One region of the Micromonospora halotolerans genome, then DNA from elsewhere that is predicted to be linked to it. Evidence: riboswitches for the same ligand, from Rfam matches in the RefSeq annotation. Region 1 holds a riboswitch; the other holds the start of a gene.
The links. A riboswitch is a leader RNA that binds a small molecule or an ion and turns the genes downstream of it on or off. The one in region 1 is predicted to bind cyclic di-AMP.
Positions count from the first base shown of each region.

Region 1 (5,403 bases):
TGCGCCGAGGCCGCTGGCGCGGCCCCAACCTGACCGTGGCCAGCCTGCTCTTCGTGGCCACCTGGGTGGTGGCCGCGCTGTGGATCCGCGCCGAGTTCTGGGCGGCCCTGCTCGCGGCGGCCTACCTGCTGGTCATCACGGCGGCGGCGGACGCCGACGTGCGGGGCCGGCCCACGCCGTGGCGGTCCCGCGCGATGGTCTGGCTCGGCGAGGTCTCCTTTGCCTTCTACCTGGTCCACGTGCTGGTCATGAGGACCGTGCTGCGGCTCACCGGCGACTGGGGCACGGGCCTGGGCGGCTGGTCGGGCCCGCTCGCGGTGCTCGCCTTCCTGCTGGTCAACCTCCTGCTCGCCGCCGCCCTGCACCGGTGGGTGGAGATGCCCCTGATGCGCCGCCTCGGCCCGCCGCGCCGGGCCCGCCGGGCGCCGGCGCCGCGGATCCCCGCGCCGCGCGCGGCCCCCGGCACCCCGACCAGACCCGTCGAGTACGCCGGACGGCGCGACCCGGGCTGAGCCGGGCACGTCCGCCGGCCCGGTTCTCGCACCCGCCGCCTGTCCACCGTGGCCGGTGCCGAGTGCCCGGTGCGGCACCGCGACACGCCCGCGCGACGGTGCGATGTGGCGTCATCGGCGGTAGTTTGTACCCGTGCTGCCGATCGCGCTCACCTGTCCCGTGTGGTGGGTGGCGCGCTGGACCGCCCGGACGCTGGCCACGCTGGCCGTGCTCGTCGCCTGCTCGTTCGGCGCGGCCACGTTGCCGCTCGGCGGGCCCGCGACCGCACCGGTGGCGGCCACCGTGGTGGCCTCCGCCGAGGGTCTGTCCCTGCGCGCCGACGCCGCCGGGCAGCTCCGGGCCGCAGCCGACCCCGCCACCCCCGGCACCGGGCAGGACGTCCGGGGCCAAGCCGTCGACGCGCCGGCCCTGCCGGCGGGTCAGCCCCGGCCGGCGGCGACGCCCGGGGCCGTGACCCGCGCGGCGGACCGGTCGCTCGCCCTCGCCGGGCTGGTCCCGGCCACCGTCGGCTCCCGGGCGCCGCCCGCCCGCTGACCCCGCCCGCGGGCCGACGGCCCGCGCCCGCCGCACGCACCGAACCTCACCCCCGCACCCGCCCGCCGGGCGGCCCGGCGGCACCCGTTGCCGCCGCGCCCGCCGCCCTGCGCGGTCGTGCGGACACCTCTCCACCACGTTCTCTCCCGTGAGGTGCCGACCATGCCGCAGACCGTTCTCTACCATTTCCTCACCGAGGTGCCCGAGGCCGCCGCCATCTGGTCGGCCCTGCTCCTGCTCGCCCTCGGCCTGCTCGCCGTGCTGGTCGCCCGCCCGGAGCGGGACGGCGCTTCCGATCCGGCCCCCGACCCGGCCGTGGAGGCGGCCGCCCGCCGGGCCGACCTGCGCCGCTACGCCGACGAGGTGGCGGTGGCCGCCGCCGGCGCCGCGCAGACCGCCCGGCGGCGCCGGGAGCAGTGGCTCACCGCCCAGGACGAGGCCGACCGGGCCTGGCGGGCGTACGACGAGGCCGAGGCCGCCGCCCGCCGCCTGGCCCCCGCGGCGGCCCTGCCCGCGCCGCACACCCCGCGCACCCCGGCCGAGTACGCGGCCCGGGAGCGCTGGCTGCACCACGCGGCGATGACCGCGCACTGGCGGGGCGACCTGAGCGCGCGGCAGCTCGCCGACGTGCTGGCCCACCGCAACGGGTGGGACCCGCGCCGGCACCCGGCCGAGCAGGAGATCGTCCTGGCCCGAGCGGTACGCGAGAGCCGCCGGGCGGCCTGGGCGGCGGCCGCGGAGCGGGAGCGGCGGGCCTGGCGGGACGCCGAGCTGGCGGCCGAGGCGGCGCGGACCCTGTCCGCCGAGTCCTACGCGGCGGCCACCGCGCTCCGTCCCGGCCGTGCCGAGGACCCGGTCGCGGCGGTGGAGGGCCGTGACGACGCGGCGACGACCCGGCTCCCGGTCCCGGTGCCGGCCGCGGTGCCCGGCGCCCGCTGGCGCCCCGCCCGTGCCGGCTGACCCGGACCCACTCGCGAGGACACCGCCCGGGACGGCGGCACGCCGGGCCCGACCGGTGCCGCCCCGGGCGGAGCGACGTCGACCGAATTGTTATCCGAAATGTGGTGAGCCCGATCACGGGCATCCCGGAAACGGTCATCGAGGACAGAGCGGCCGATCGACGACCGCAATTCCGCGCCGGTCGCCACCGAATGTCCGCTTTCCGCCGTGCGGTGCCGCCGTAACTGCTCGTCCCATTGAGTGAAGTGAGTGACGACTGCTCCGGTATCCGTAGTCGTGCACGAGGTTTACGCAGGTGGGAGCGCTTGGCAGCAGGAGTGCCCACCGGTAGTGTCGGCGCGTCCGGAGCGGTTTCCGATCGCAAGAGGCGACGCCGCGCCGACCCGCCTAATCGTGCTCACACGAACCGGGGACCCACAGCAACACCGGGGTGAATCCGCGGGCCACGGCTCGCGGTAGGGCGTACTTCCCGCCCGAATCCGTCAGCTAACCCGGTCGGCGGTCACGGAAGGAGTGCCATTCCTCGTGCTCACCACCCCCCGCTCGTCCCCCCGCCTCCACGGCATCGTGGTGCCGGCGCTCGCCTGACGGCGACCTGACCCGGCCACCCCCCGACCGCCCGGCCCCCGGGCGCTCCCCTTCCGCGGCGACCCGCCGCCCCGCCAGCGCGCGTGAGCTCCTCCGCGCGTGGGGCCGGTGTGTGCCGCGCACGCTCCCGTGGAGGAACCCGTGAAGCATCACCTGAAGCGTCAGCTGCGGCGTCTCGTGACCGAGCGCCCGTACCAGATCATCGCCGGCTCGGCCGCCGCGCTCGTGCTGGCCGGCGGCGCCGGCGCCGCCCTCACCGCCGCCGACGAGGCCCCGGTCCACCGGGAGAACACCGCCGCGGTCGCCGAGCTGGGCTCGCGGCTCGGTGAGGTCGCCAGCCGGGGCGAGGCCCGGGTCGCCATCCCGTCGCCGTCCGCCTCGCCGAGCGCGTCGCCGTTGGTCGCGAAGGCCGCCGCCAAGGCCACCACCGACCCGGACACCACCCGGAAGGCGAAGCCGAAGCCGCCGTCGACCAAGGTCCTCGACTACGAGTACCAGGCGCAGACCCAGTACTGGAACTGCGGCCCGGCCGCGGTGCGGAACGCGCTCAGCGCGAGCGGCGTCGAGACCACCCAGGAAGCGATGGCCGGCCCGCTCGGCACCACCGAGAGCGGCACCAACTCGGCCGAGGACACCACCCGCGGCCTGAACCAGATGGTCAAGGGCAACCCGTACCGGACCCACATGTTCGGCGGCTCGGCGAGCCCGGCCGAGATGGACCAGCTCCAGGCGGACGTGGTCAAGGCGATCACCGATGGCCGGGGCGTGGTGGTCAACGTGGCCGGCGACGCCACCGACACCGACGGCGGCTGGCACTCGTTCCCGGGCGGCCACTACATCGCCGTGGTCGGCTACAAGAACGACGGCCGGACCGTCCGGATCGCCGACTCGGCGAACCCGGCGCTGCCCGCGTACTGGGTCAGCACCATCGACCTGGCGAACTGGGCGGCCACCCGCGGCTACTCCGCCTGATCGCACCCTTCCCCGTCGGGCACCGGCTCCACCGAGCCGGTGCCCGACGTCGTCGTGCCGGCCGCTCTCGCGCGTCGTGTCCGTCCGGTGGCACACTGCGCCCTATGGGCGACACGACGGGTACCCGCCAGCTGCTGCTGCACGGCATGGGCGCCACCGGTGAGGTGTGGCTGCCGTGGGCGCCGCTGCTGGAGCGCCACTGGGCGGGGCGCTGGCTCGCCCCCGACCTGGCCGGGCACGGCTGGTCGTCTCCGCTGCCGGAATACTCCTTCGAGGCCCTGGCCCGGCGGGTGGTCGAGGGGTTCGGCCCGGTGGCCGAGCGGCTCGGCCCCCGGGACCGGCTCGTGCTGCTCGGCCACTCGCTCGGCGGGGTGGTGGCGCTGGCGCTGGCCGCGCGGTCGCGGCGGCTGCCGGTCGACGCGGTGGTCGGGCTCGGCATCAAGGCCGTCTGGTCCCCGGCCGACCTGGAGAAGACCAGCGAGCTGGCCGCCCGTCCGGTGACCTGGTTCGCCACCCGGGACGAGGCGGCCCGCCGCTACCTGCGGGTCTCCGGGCTGGCCGGGCTGTTCGCCCCCGACCACCCCGTGGTGGAGGCGGGGTTGCGCCGGGAGGACGGCCGGTGGCGGCTGGCCATGGATCCGGCCGCCTTCGCGGTGGGGGAGCCCCGGCTGCCGGCGCTGCTCGCCGCCGTCGACGTCCCCGTGCTGCTGGCCCGCGGGGAGCAGGACCCGATGGTGACCGACGCGCAGCTCAAGGAACTGGGCGTCCCGGTCGCCACCCTGCCCGGCCTGGGCCACAACGCGCACGTCGAGGACCCCGCGGCGGTGCTCGCCCTGCTCGACGCGTACCTCTGACCGTCGGGTCAGGCGGCGGGGGAGGGGACCGGGGAGCCGTCGCGCGGGGCGGGCGCGGTCGGGACCGGCGCGAGCTGCCGGCGGGCGGCGTCGAGGAAGACCTCGGCGTACGACTCGGCCGGGAAGTCGCCCAGGTAGCGGGCCCGGGTGGCCCAGCGCGCCGCCGCCTTCGGGTCGGTGTCCAGCAGCCCGGTCAGCACCTCGTCCACGTTGGACATGTCCCGGCGCAGCACGTAGCCGGAGCCGGCCAGCGGGAACCGCGCGACGAAGTCGTCCCCGTCGACGCCCATGTCGGTGACCGCGTATGGCTTGCCCGAGTAGAGCCAGTCGGAGATCACCCCGGAGACGTCCGAGACCAGGGCGTCGGCCCGGTTGACGCACTCGGTCAGGGTCAGCTCGCGGGCGGCCGCCGCGCCCCACAGGTGCGCCCGCCCGGTCCGGGCCCGGTCGGCGGCGAGCAGCTCGGTGAGGCGGGCCAACTGCCGGGCCGAGGCCGGGTTCTGGGTGGTGTACGGGTGCGCCCGCAGGATCACCGTGGCCCCCCGGTCGAGCAGCCGGCGGATCAGCGTCTCGGCCACCGGCAGCGAGCAGTAGTCGGCGTCGGCGTGGTGCCCGGTCCAGGTGGGGGTGTACAGCACGGTCGGGTGGGCGAGCCCGGTGACCGGCTCCCGGCGTACCTCGATCGCCTCCACCTGGGGCCGGCCCACCACGACGAACTTCTCGGCGGGGATCTCCACGCCGGCCCGGGCGTACCGCTCGATGGCCGCCGGCCCGGCCACGAAGATCTTGTCGAAGATCGCCGAGACCGGGTTGGCGCTGGGCGCCTTGTCGCTGTCGCCGTGGTGCAGCTGCACGTGGGTGAGCTGCGCGAAGCGGATGCAGTGGCTGTTCTTCGCGCCGTGGTTGACGTAGAAGGCCGCCCGCAGGCTCGGCACCAGCGCCTCGTCCATGGTCTTCAGCGTGGGGCAGAAGACCACGGGCG
Region 1 covers NZ_CP134876.1:360,241-365,643, reverse strand. Annotated here, with positions in the region: gene RMN56_RS01690 (acyltransferase family protein) at 1-512, shown strand, start outside; gene RMN56_RS01685 (hypothetical protein) at 646-1,047, shown strand; gene RMN56_RS01680 (hypothetical protein) at 1,210-2,007, shown strand; cyclic di-AMP (ydaO/yuaA leader) riboswitch at 2,382-2,523, shown strand; gene RMN56_RS01675 (C39 family peptidase) at 2,725-3,567, shown strand; gene RMN56_RS01670 (alpha/beta fold hydrolase) at 3,672-4,421, shown strand; gene RMN56_RS01665 (CDP-glycerol glycerophosphotransferase family protein) at 4,430-5,403, opposite strand, start outside.

Region 2 (5,403 bases), 3.3 Mb from region 1:
AACTCGATCTCGTCGACGTCCCGCTCCCGGCTGCCGGCGGCCCGCGCGGCGGTGCCGGCGGCCCAGCCGATCGCCGCGCCGGCCAGGGCCGCGGCGATGAGCAGCGTCCAGGGCAGCGCCGGCCGACGGCCGGCGAGCGCGTCGAAGGCGAGGGTGGCCCTGCGGCGGGCCTCCTCGGCGGCCGAGCCGACCAGGTCGGTGGCGTCGTCGGCGAGGCCGGAGGAGTTGCGGCGGGCCGACCGGGCGGCGTCCCGCACGCTGTCCCCGGCGGAGCCGGCGGCGGAGAGCAGGTGCTGCCACGCCTGGTCGGCGACCCGCTCGGGCTTGCTGCGGCGGTCCAGCAGGGTGGATCCGAACATGGTGTTACCTCCTCGGGGTGCCGAAGTCCGGCGGCCAGATCGGACTCCGGGTGTCATCCGGCGCGTGACGGTTCGCTCACCGGGGCCAGTGCCCCCAGCGGAGCCGGCGCAAACCCACCGGGGTGGGCCGGGTCGCGCCGATCGGCGCGGGACCGGACGAACCACGCGGACGCGCCGGGGGCGGGTGCCACCCGGGCGTGCGCCCGCCCGCTACCCTGGGTCGGCGGATCGGCCGGGCCTACCCCGGCCGATCGACCGGTTGGGACCCCGCGCCGCGGGGAAACAGGAGCCCGAAGGTCCGGATTGGGATGCCCAGGTGTGCCCAGTACGCGAATTGCTCATCCCGAGGGGTGGCGACCGAGGCCGTCGGAGGAATACTCTCGGTCGCGGCCCGCGTACTGATGAGGCGCCCGTACGGGCGAGTGGAGGTGCTCGCGTGAGCCTGTCGATCGTGAAGTCGGTGCTGCCGGGTGGTGTGGTCCAGATCGCCCCGCGAGGGGAGATCGACGTCGACACCGCGTACGAGGTGCGGGAAGCGATCGCCGAGGTGCTCGCCAAGGGCCGGCCCTCGCGGATCGAGCTCAACATGCGGCTCGTCACCTTCATCGACTCCGTCGGCATCAGCGCCATGGTCGCCGGCTTCCAGACCTGCGAGGTCAGCGGCGTCAAGCTGGTGGTCACCGAGCCGAGCCGCTTCGTGCACCGGCAGCTCTGGGTGACCGGCCTGCTCGGCCTCTTCGGCGCGCCCGAGCCCTGGTTCGCCGACAGCACCCCCCAGGTGCTTCCCGGCGCCTGATCGACCTCACCCCTCGCTGATCGAGTCCCGCTCGCCGACCTACCGCCAGCCGGGACCTTCGACCCGTTGCCAGCCCGGCTCCGGTACGGGACGATCGTGCGAATCCACGACGGCGAGGGGGTGCCGCTTGCTCAGCAGCGACAGCTTCAGCTACACCGTGCAGGCCCGGTGCACGAGGGCCCACGCGGTGGCTCTGCTCGGCGACCTGAGTCGGCAGGGTGAGCTGCATCCGCTGATCGTCCGGGTCCGTCAACTGCCGGCCCGTCCCGGGGCGCTGGCCAGCTACGCGATCACCGACCGGCTGGCGCTCGGCCCGCTGCACTTCCCGGTCACCTACCAGGCGGACGTGCTGGTCGCCAACGAGGACGAGGTCGTGACGGTGGCGCGGCAGCAGCCGGCCACCACGGTGCGCAACCACACCCGGCTGCGCGACGAGCCGGACGGGGTGGTGCGCATCGACGTGGAGATCACCCTCTCCGCGCCGGCGCCGCTGTTCGGCTACGCCTTCCGGCAGGCCCGTGCGGCCCACCTCGGCCTGGCCAGCCGGCTCGGCGCCACCCTGGAGGGGCAGGCGTCCTGACCCGGCCACCGGCGGCGGCGCGGCTCAGCCGCGGCGCCCGGCGGACACCGGTCGCCGGACCGTCGGGCGCGCCGGCCGGAGCCGCCCCCACGGCTTGTAGGTGGACAGCACCGTCACGACGAGCAGCAGCGTGCTGGAGACGGTGGGGGCGACCACCAGGTCGACGCGCAGGTGGTCGTCGGCCGCTCCGGCCAGCTCACCGAGGTGCCGGACCCGCGGGGTGAGCAGGAGCAGCACCAGCGTGAGCACCACGGTGGTGACGGCGAACTTCACCAGCACCCAGCGCCAGCGCAGCAGCCCCCACGGGGTGAGCAGCGCGCTGGCGAGCCCGACCAGCCAGACGAGCACGCTCAGCGGGGCGAACAGCCAGGTGACCAGCAGCGCGGCGGCCGGGTAGACCACCTCGGGGTCGGCCCCGCGCAGCCCGGCCACGCCGAGGGCCAGCAGCACCAGGTCGGCGCCGAGCCACCCCAGCGAGGTGACCAGGTGCAGGATGAGCAGGGCCTTGCGCCCGGCGGGGGAGAGTCGAGTCATGCCCCCGATGCTCGGCCGTGGCGGGCGCCGCGTCGTGGGCCGCGCGGCGACACCCGGCCTACGTCGTGGCGCGTAGGCCGGGTGCCGGAGCGCGGATCAGTACACCGACAGGTGCACGTGGTTGGTGTGGTCGCTGGACGGGTCGCCGTTGCCCCCGCTGTACGACTTCCAGCCGCTGCTGGGCAGCCAGATCTGTTTGAACCAGATCACGTAGAGCACGGCGAGCGCGTCGGCGTTGCGGATGAAGTAGGCCGCGAGGTTGTTGCCGTACGTCTTGTCGCCGCCGGTGGCCACGCCGCCGAAGCCGCTCTTCTGCGCGGCGAAGTCGCAGGCCCGCCCCTTCGGGTGCTCGCCCGAGCCGCTGGGCCGGTGGCAGGAGACGTAGCGGGTGAAGCCCGCCGCCTTGGCCTGCTGGAGCGCGTGCAGCGTACGCGGGGTGATGCAGCCGTCGGCCGGGGTCGGGTCGTCGACGCTGCACGACTCCGACGGCCAGGAGCCGTCGGCGTTCCGCTTGGCCGGCTTGGCGTTGGCCGAGGAGGTGCCCTGCACGCTGCCGCCGCCGCTGCTGGACGCCCGGTTGTTCGCCACCTCCAGGGCGCGTTCGGCCTGCTGCTTGCGCTTGGCCATCACCGCGACCTGCTTGCGCTGCTCCTGGATCTCGCCGGTGAGCGCGGTCTGCGTGCGGGTCGCCTTGTCCCTGGTGTCGAGGAGGTCGCGGAGCGCCCGGTCCTCGTGCGCGGCCACCTGCTCCAGGGCCGCGGCGCGGTCCATGAAGCCCTCCGGGCTGGTGCTGCCGAGCAGCGCCGCGGCCGTGCCCAGCCGCCCGGACCGGTACGCCACCCCGGCGATCTCGCCGACCTTCGCGCCGCGCACGGTCAGCTCGGCGTTGACGGTCTTGAGCTGGGCGGTGAGTTGCTGCTGCCGGGTCACCGAGCGGTTCAGCGCGGTGCGTGCGTCCAGCCAGCCCTTGCTGGCCGCGTCGAGCTGGGCGCGCAGCGCGGGGGTGCCGCCCTCGTCGTCGCCGGGCGCGGCGGCGAGCAGGCCGGTCGGGGAAGCGGCCGTGGTCGCCGAGGCGGGGGAGACCGGCGCGGTCACGACGCCGAGGGCGAGCGTCGCGACGAGCAGGGCCGCCAACCGGGCGGCCGTCCGTCGTACAGGTGCCACTGGGGGCATTCACGTGTCCTTCCGTCAACCGCCGACCGGGTTAGCTGACGGGTTCGGGACGGAAGATCCCTACCGCTGACGCGGATGCACCCCACGAACGTGGTTCCCCGGCTCGCCCGTGCGGGCGATTAGGCGCTGGCCACCGCGGGCGCCGCTGGGCGCCGCCCGGCGGGGGCCGCGGTCGAGCCTACCGGCGCTGTGCCGGGGCGGCTCTGCTGGTGGGAGCCGGTGTCCCGGACAAAACCGGCATAGGTGCACAATAACCACTTGGATTTAAGATTGCCCTAATTACCACTCGACTGCGCCGCACGCGCCGGGAGACGCTCCGGGTTCGATCTGCAACGTGGCGTGATCGATGGAGAAGTCCTCGTGCAGGGCGGTACGGGCGGCCGTCAGCACCTCGCCGACCTCGGCGCCGGGGGCCATGGTCAGGTGCGCCGACGCCACCTCCATGCCCGAGGTGAGCGTCCAGACGTGCAGGTCGTGCACCTCGGCGACGCCGGGCACGGCGGCCAGCCGGTCGTGCACGGCGGTCACCTGGAGGTGCTCCGGGGCGGCCTGCACCAGGATCCGGACCGCGGCCCGGCCGAGCCGCCAGGTGCGGGGCAGGATGAACAGCCCGATCGCCACGGCGACCAGCGGGTCGGCCCACCACCAGTCGGTTATCGCGATGACCAGGGCGGCGCCGATCACGCCGAGCGAGCCGAGCAGGTCGCCCAGCACCTCCAGGTACGCCCCGCGCAGGTTGATGCTCTCCTCGGCGCCGGCGCGCAGCAGCGCGAACGCGCCGATGTTGGCGAGCAGGCCGAGCACCGCCACGGCGAGCATCGGCCCGGCGAGCACCTCCGGCGGCTCGCCGAACCGGCGTACCGCCTCGACCAGGACGTAGACGGCCACGGCGCCGAGCAGCACCGCGTTGGCCAGCGCGGCCAGCACCTCCAGCCGGTAGAGCCCGAAGGTGCGCTGCGGGTCGGTGTCGGCGTGCCGGGTGGCGGTGATCGCGGCGAGCGCCATGCCGATGCCGAGGACGTCGGTGAACATGTGCCCGGCGTCGGAGAGCAGGGCCAGCGATCCGGTCGCGAAGGCGGCCACCGCCTCGACCACCATCAGGGCGGTGAGCAGCGCGAAGGCGCCCCAGAGCCGACCACGGTGACGCTGCGCCGCGTTGGCCACCGCGCCGCTGTGGTCATGACCTGCGCCCACGCCCACACCCTCTCGTCCGCCGCCCCGGCCGGGCTCAATCTATGCTCACATCGCTATGTGTGCAAGTGAACGCCGGACGAGGCGCCGTCGTCACCCGACCGGGTCGAGCGTGGTGAGCCGCTGGGTGGCCCGGGAGAGCGCCACGTACAGGGTCCGGACCCCCGACCCCGGATCGGCCCGGATCTCGCTCGGGGCCACCAGCACCACCCCGTCGTACTCCATGCCCTTGGCCTGGAGGCTGGTCACCACCTGGAGCCGGCCGCCCAGGTCGCCCAGCCACCCGGCCACCTCGTCCCGGCGCGGCACCGGCGTGATCACGCCCACCGTGCCCTCGACCTCCGCGAGCAGCGCGCGCGCCGCCGCCGCGGTGGCGTCGGGCAGGTCGGCGGCGGGCACCGTCCGCTCGACGGGGGCCACGCCGGTGGAACGGACCGCGGTGGGCAGCGCCAGATCCGGGTGTACGCGGTGGATCTCCGCGGCCGCCACGGCGAAGATCTCCGCCGAGTTGCGGTAGTTGGTGGTCAGCTCGTACCGGTGGCGGCGGCGCCGGCCCAGCGCCTGGTCCCGGGCCCGGGCCAGCTCCTGCGGGTCGCCGGTCCAGGCGGTCTGCGCCGGGTCGCCCACCACCGTCCAGGAGGCCAGCCGGCCGCGCCGGCCGACCATCCGCCACTGCATCGGCGAGACGTCCTGCGACTCGTCGACGACCACGTGAGCGTAGTCGCGGTAGTCCTCCGGGCGCTCCCGGGCGGCGGCCCGGGCGGCGCGCT
Region 2 covers NZ_CP134876.1:4,043,335-4,048,737, forward strand. Annotated here, with positions in the region: gene RMN56_RS19250 (hypothetical protein) at 1-359, opposite strand, end outside; gene RMN56_RS19255 (STAS domain-containing protein) at 796-1,155, shown strand; gene RMN56_RS19260 (SRPBCC family protein) at 1,283-1,735, shown strand; gene RMN56_RS19265 (hypothetical protein) at 1,760-2,269, opposite strand; gene RMN56_RS19270 (coiled-coil domain-containing protein) at 2,366-3,442, opposite strand; cyclic di-AMP (ydaO/yuaA leader) riboswitch at 3,448-3,578, opposite strand; gene RMN56_RS19275 (cation diffusion facilitator family transporter) at 3,722-4,636, opposite strand; gene RMN56_RS19280 (HelD family protein) at 4,727-5,403, opposite strand, start outside.
Region 2: it holds a riboswitch for cyclic di-AMP, as region 1 does, so the genes downstream of both, RMN56_RS19270 (coiled-coil domain-containing protein) here and RMN56_RS01675 (C39 family peptidase) in region 1, are expected to answer to the same signal.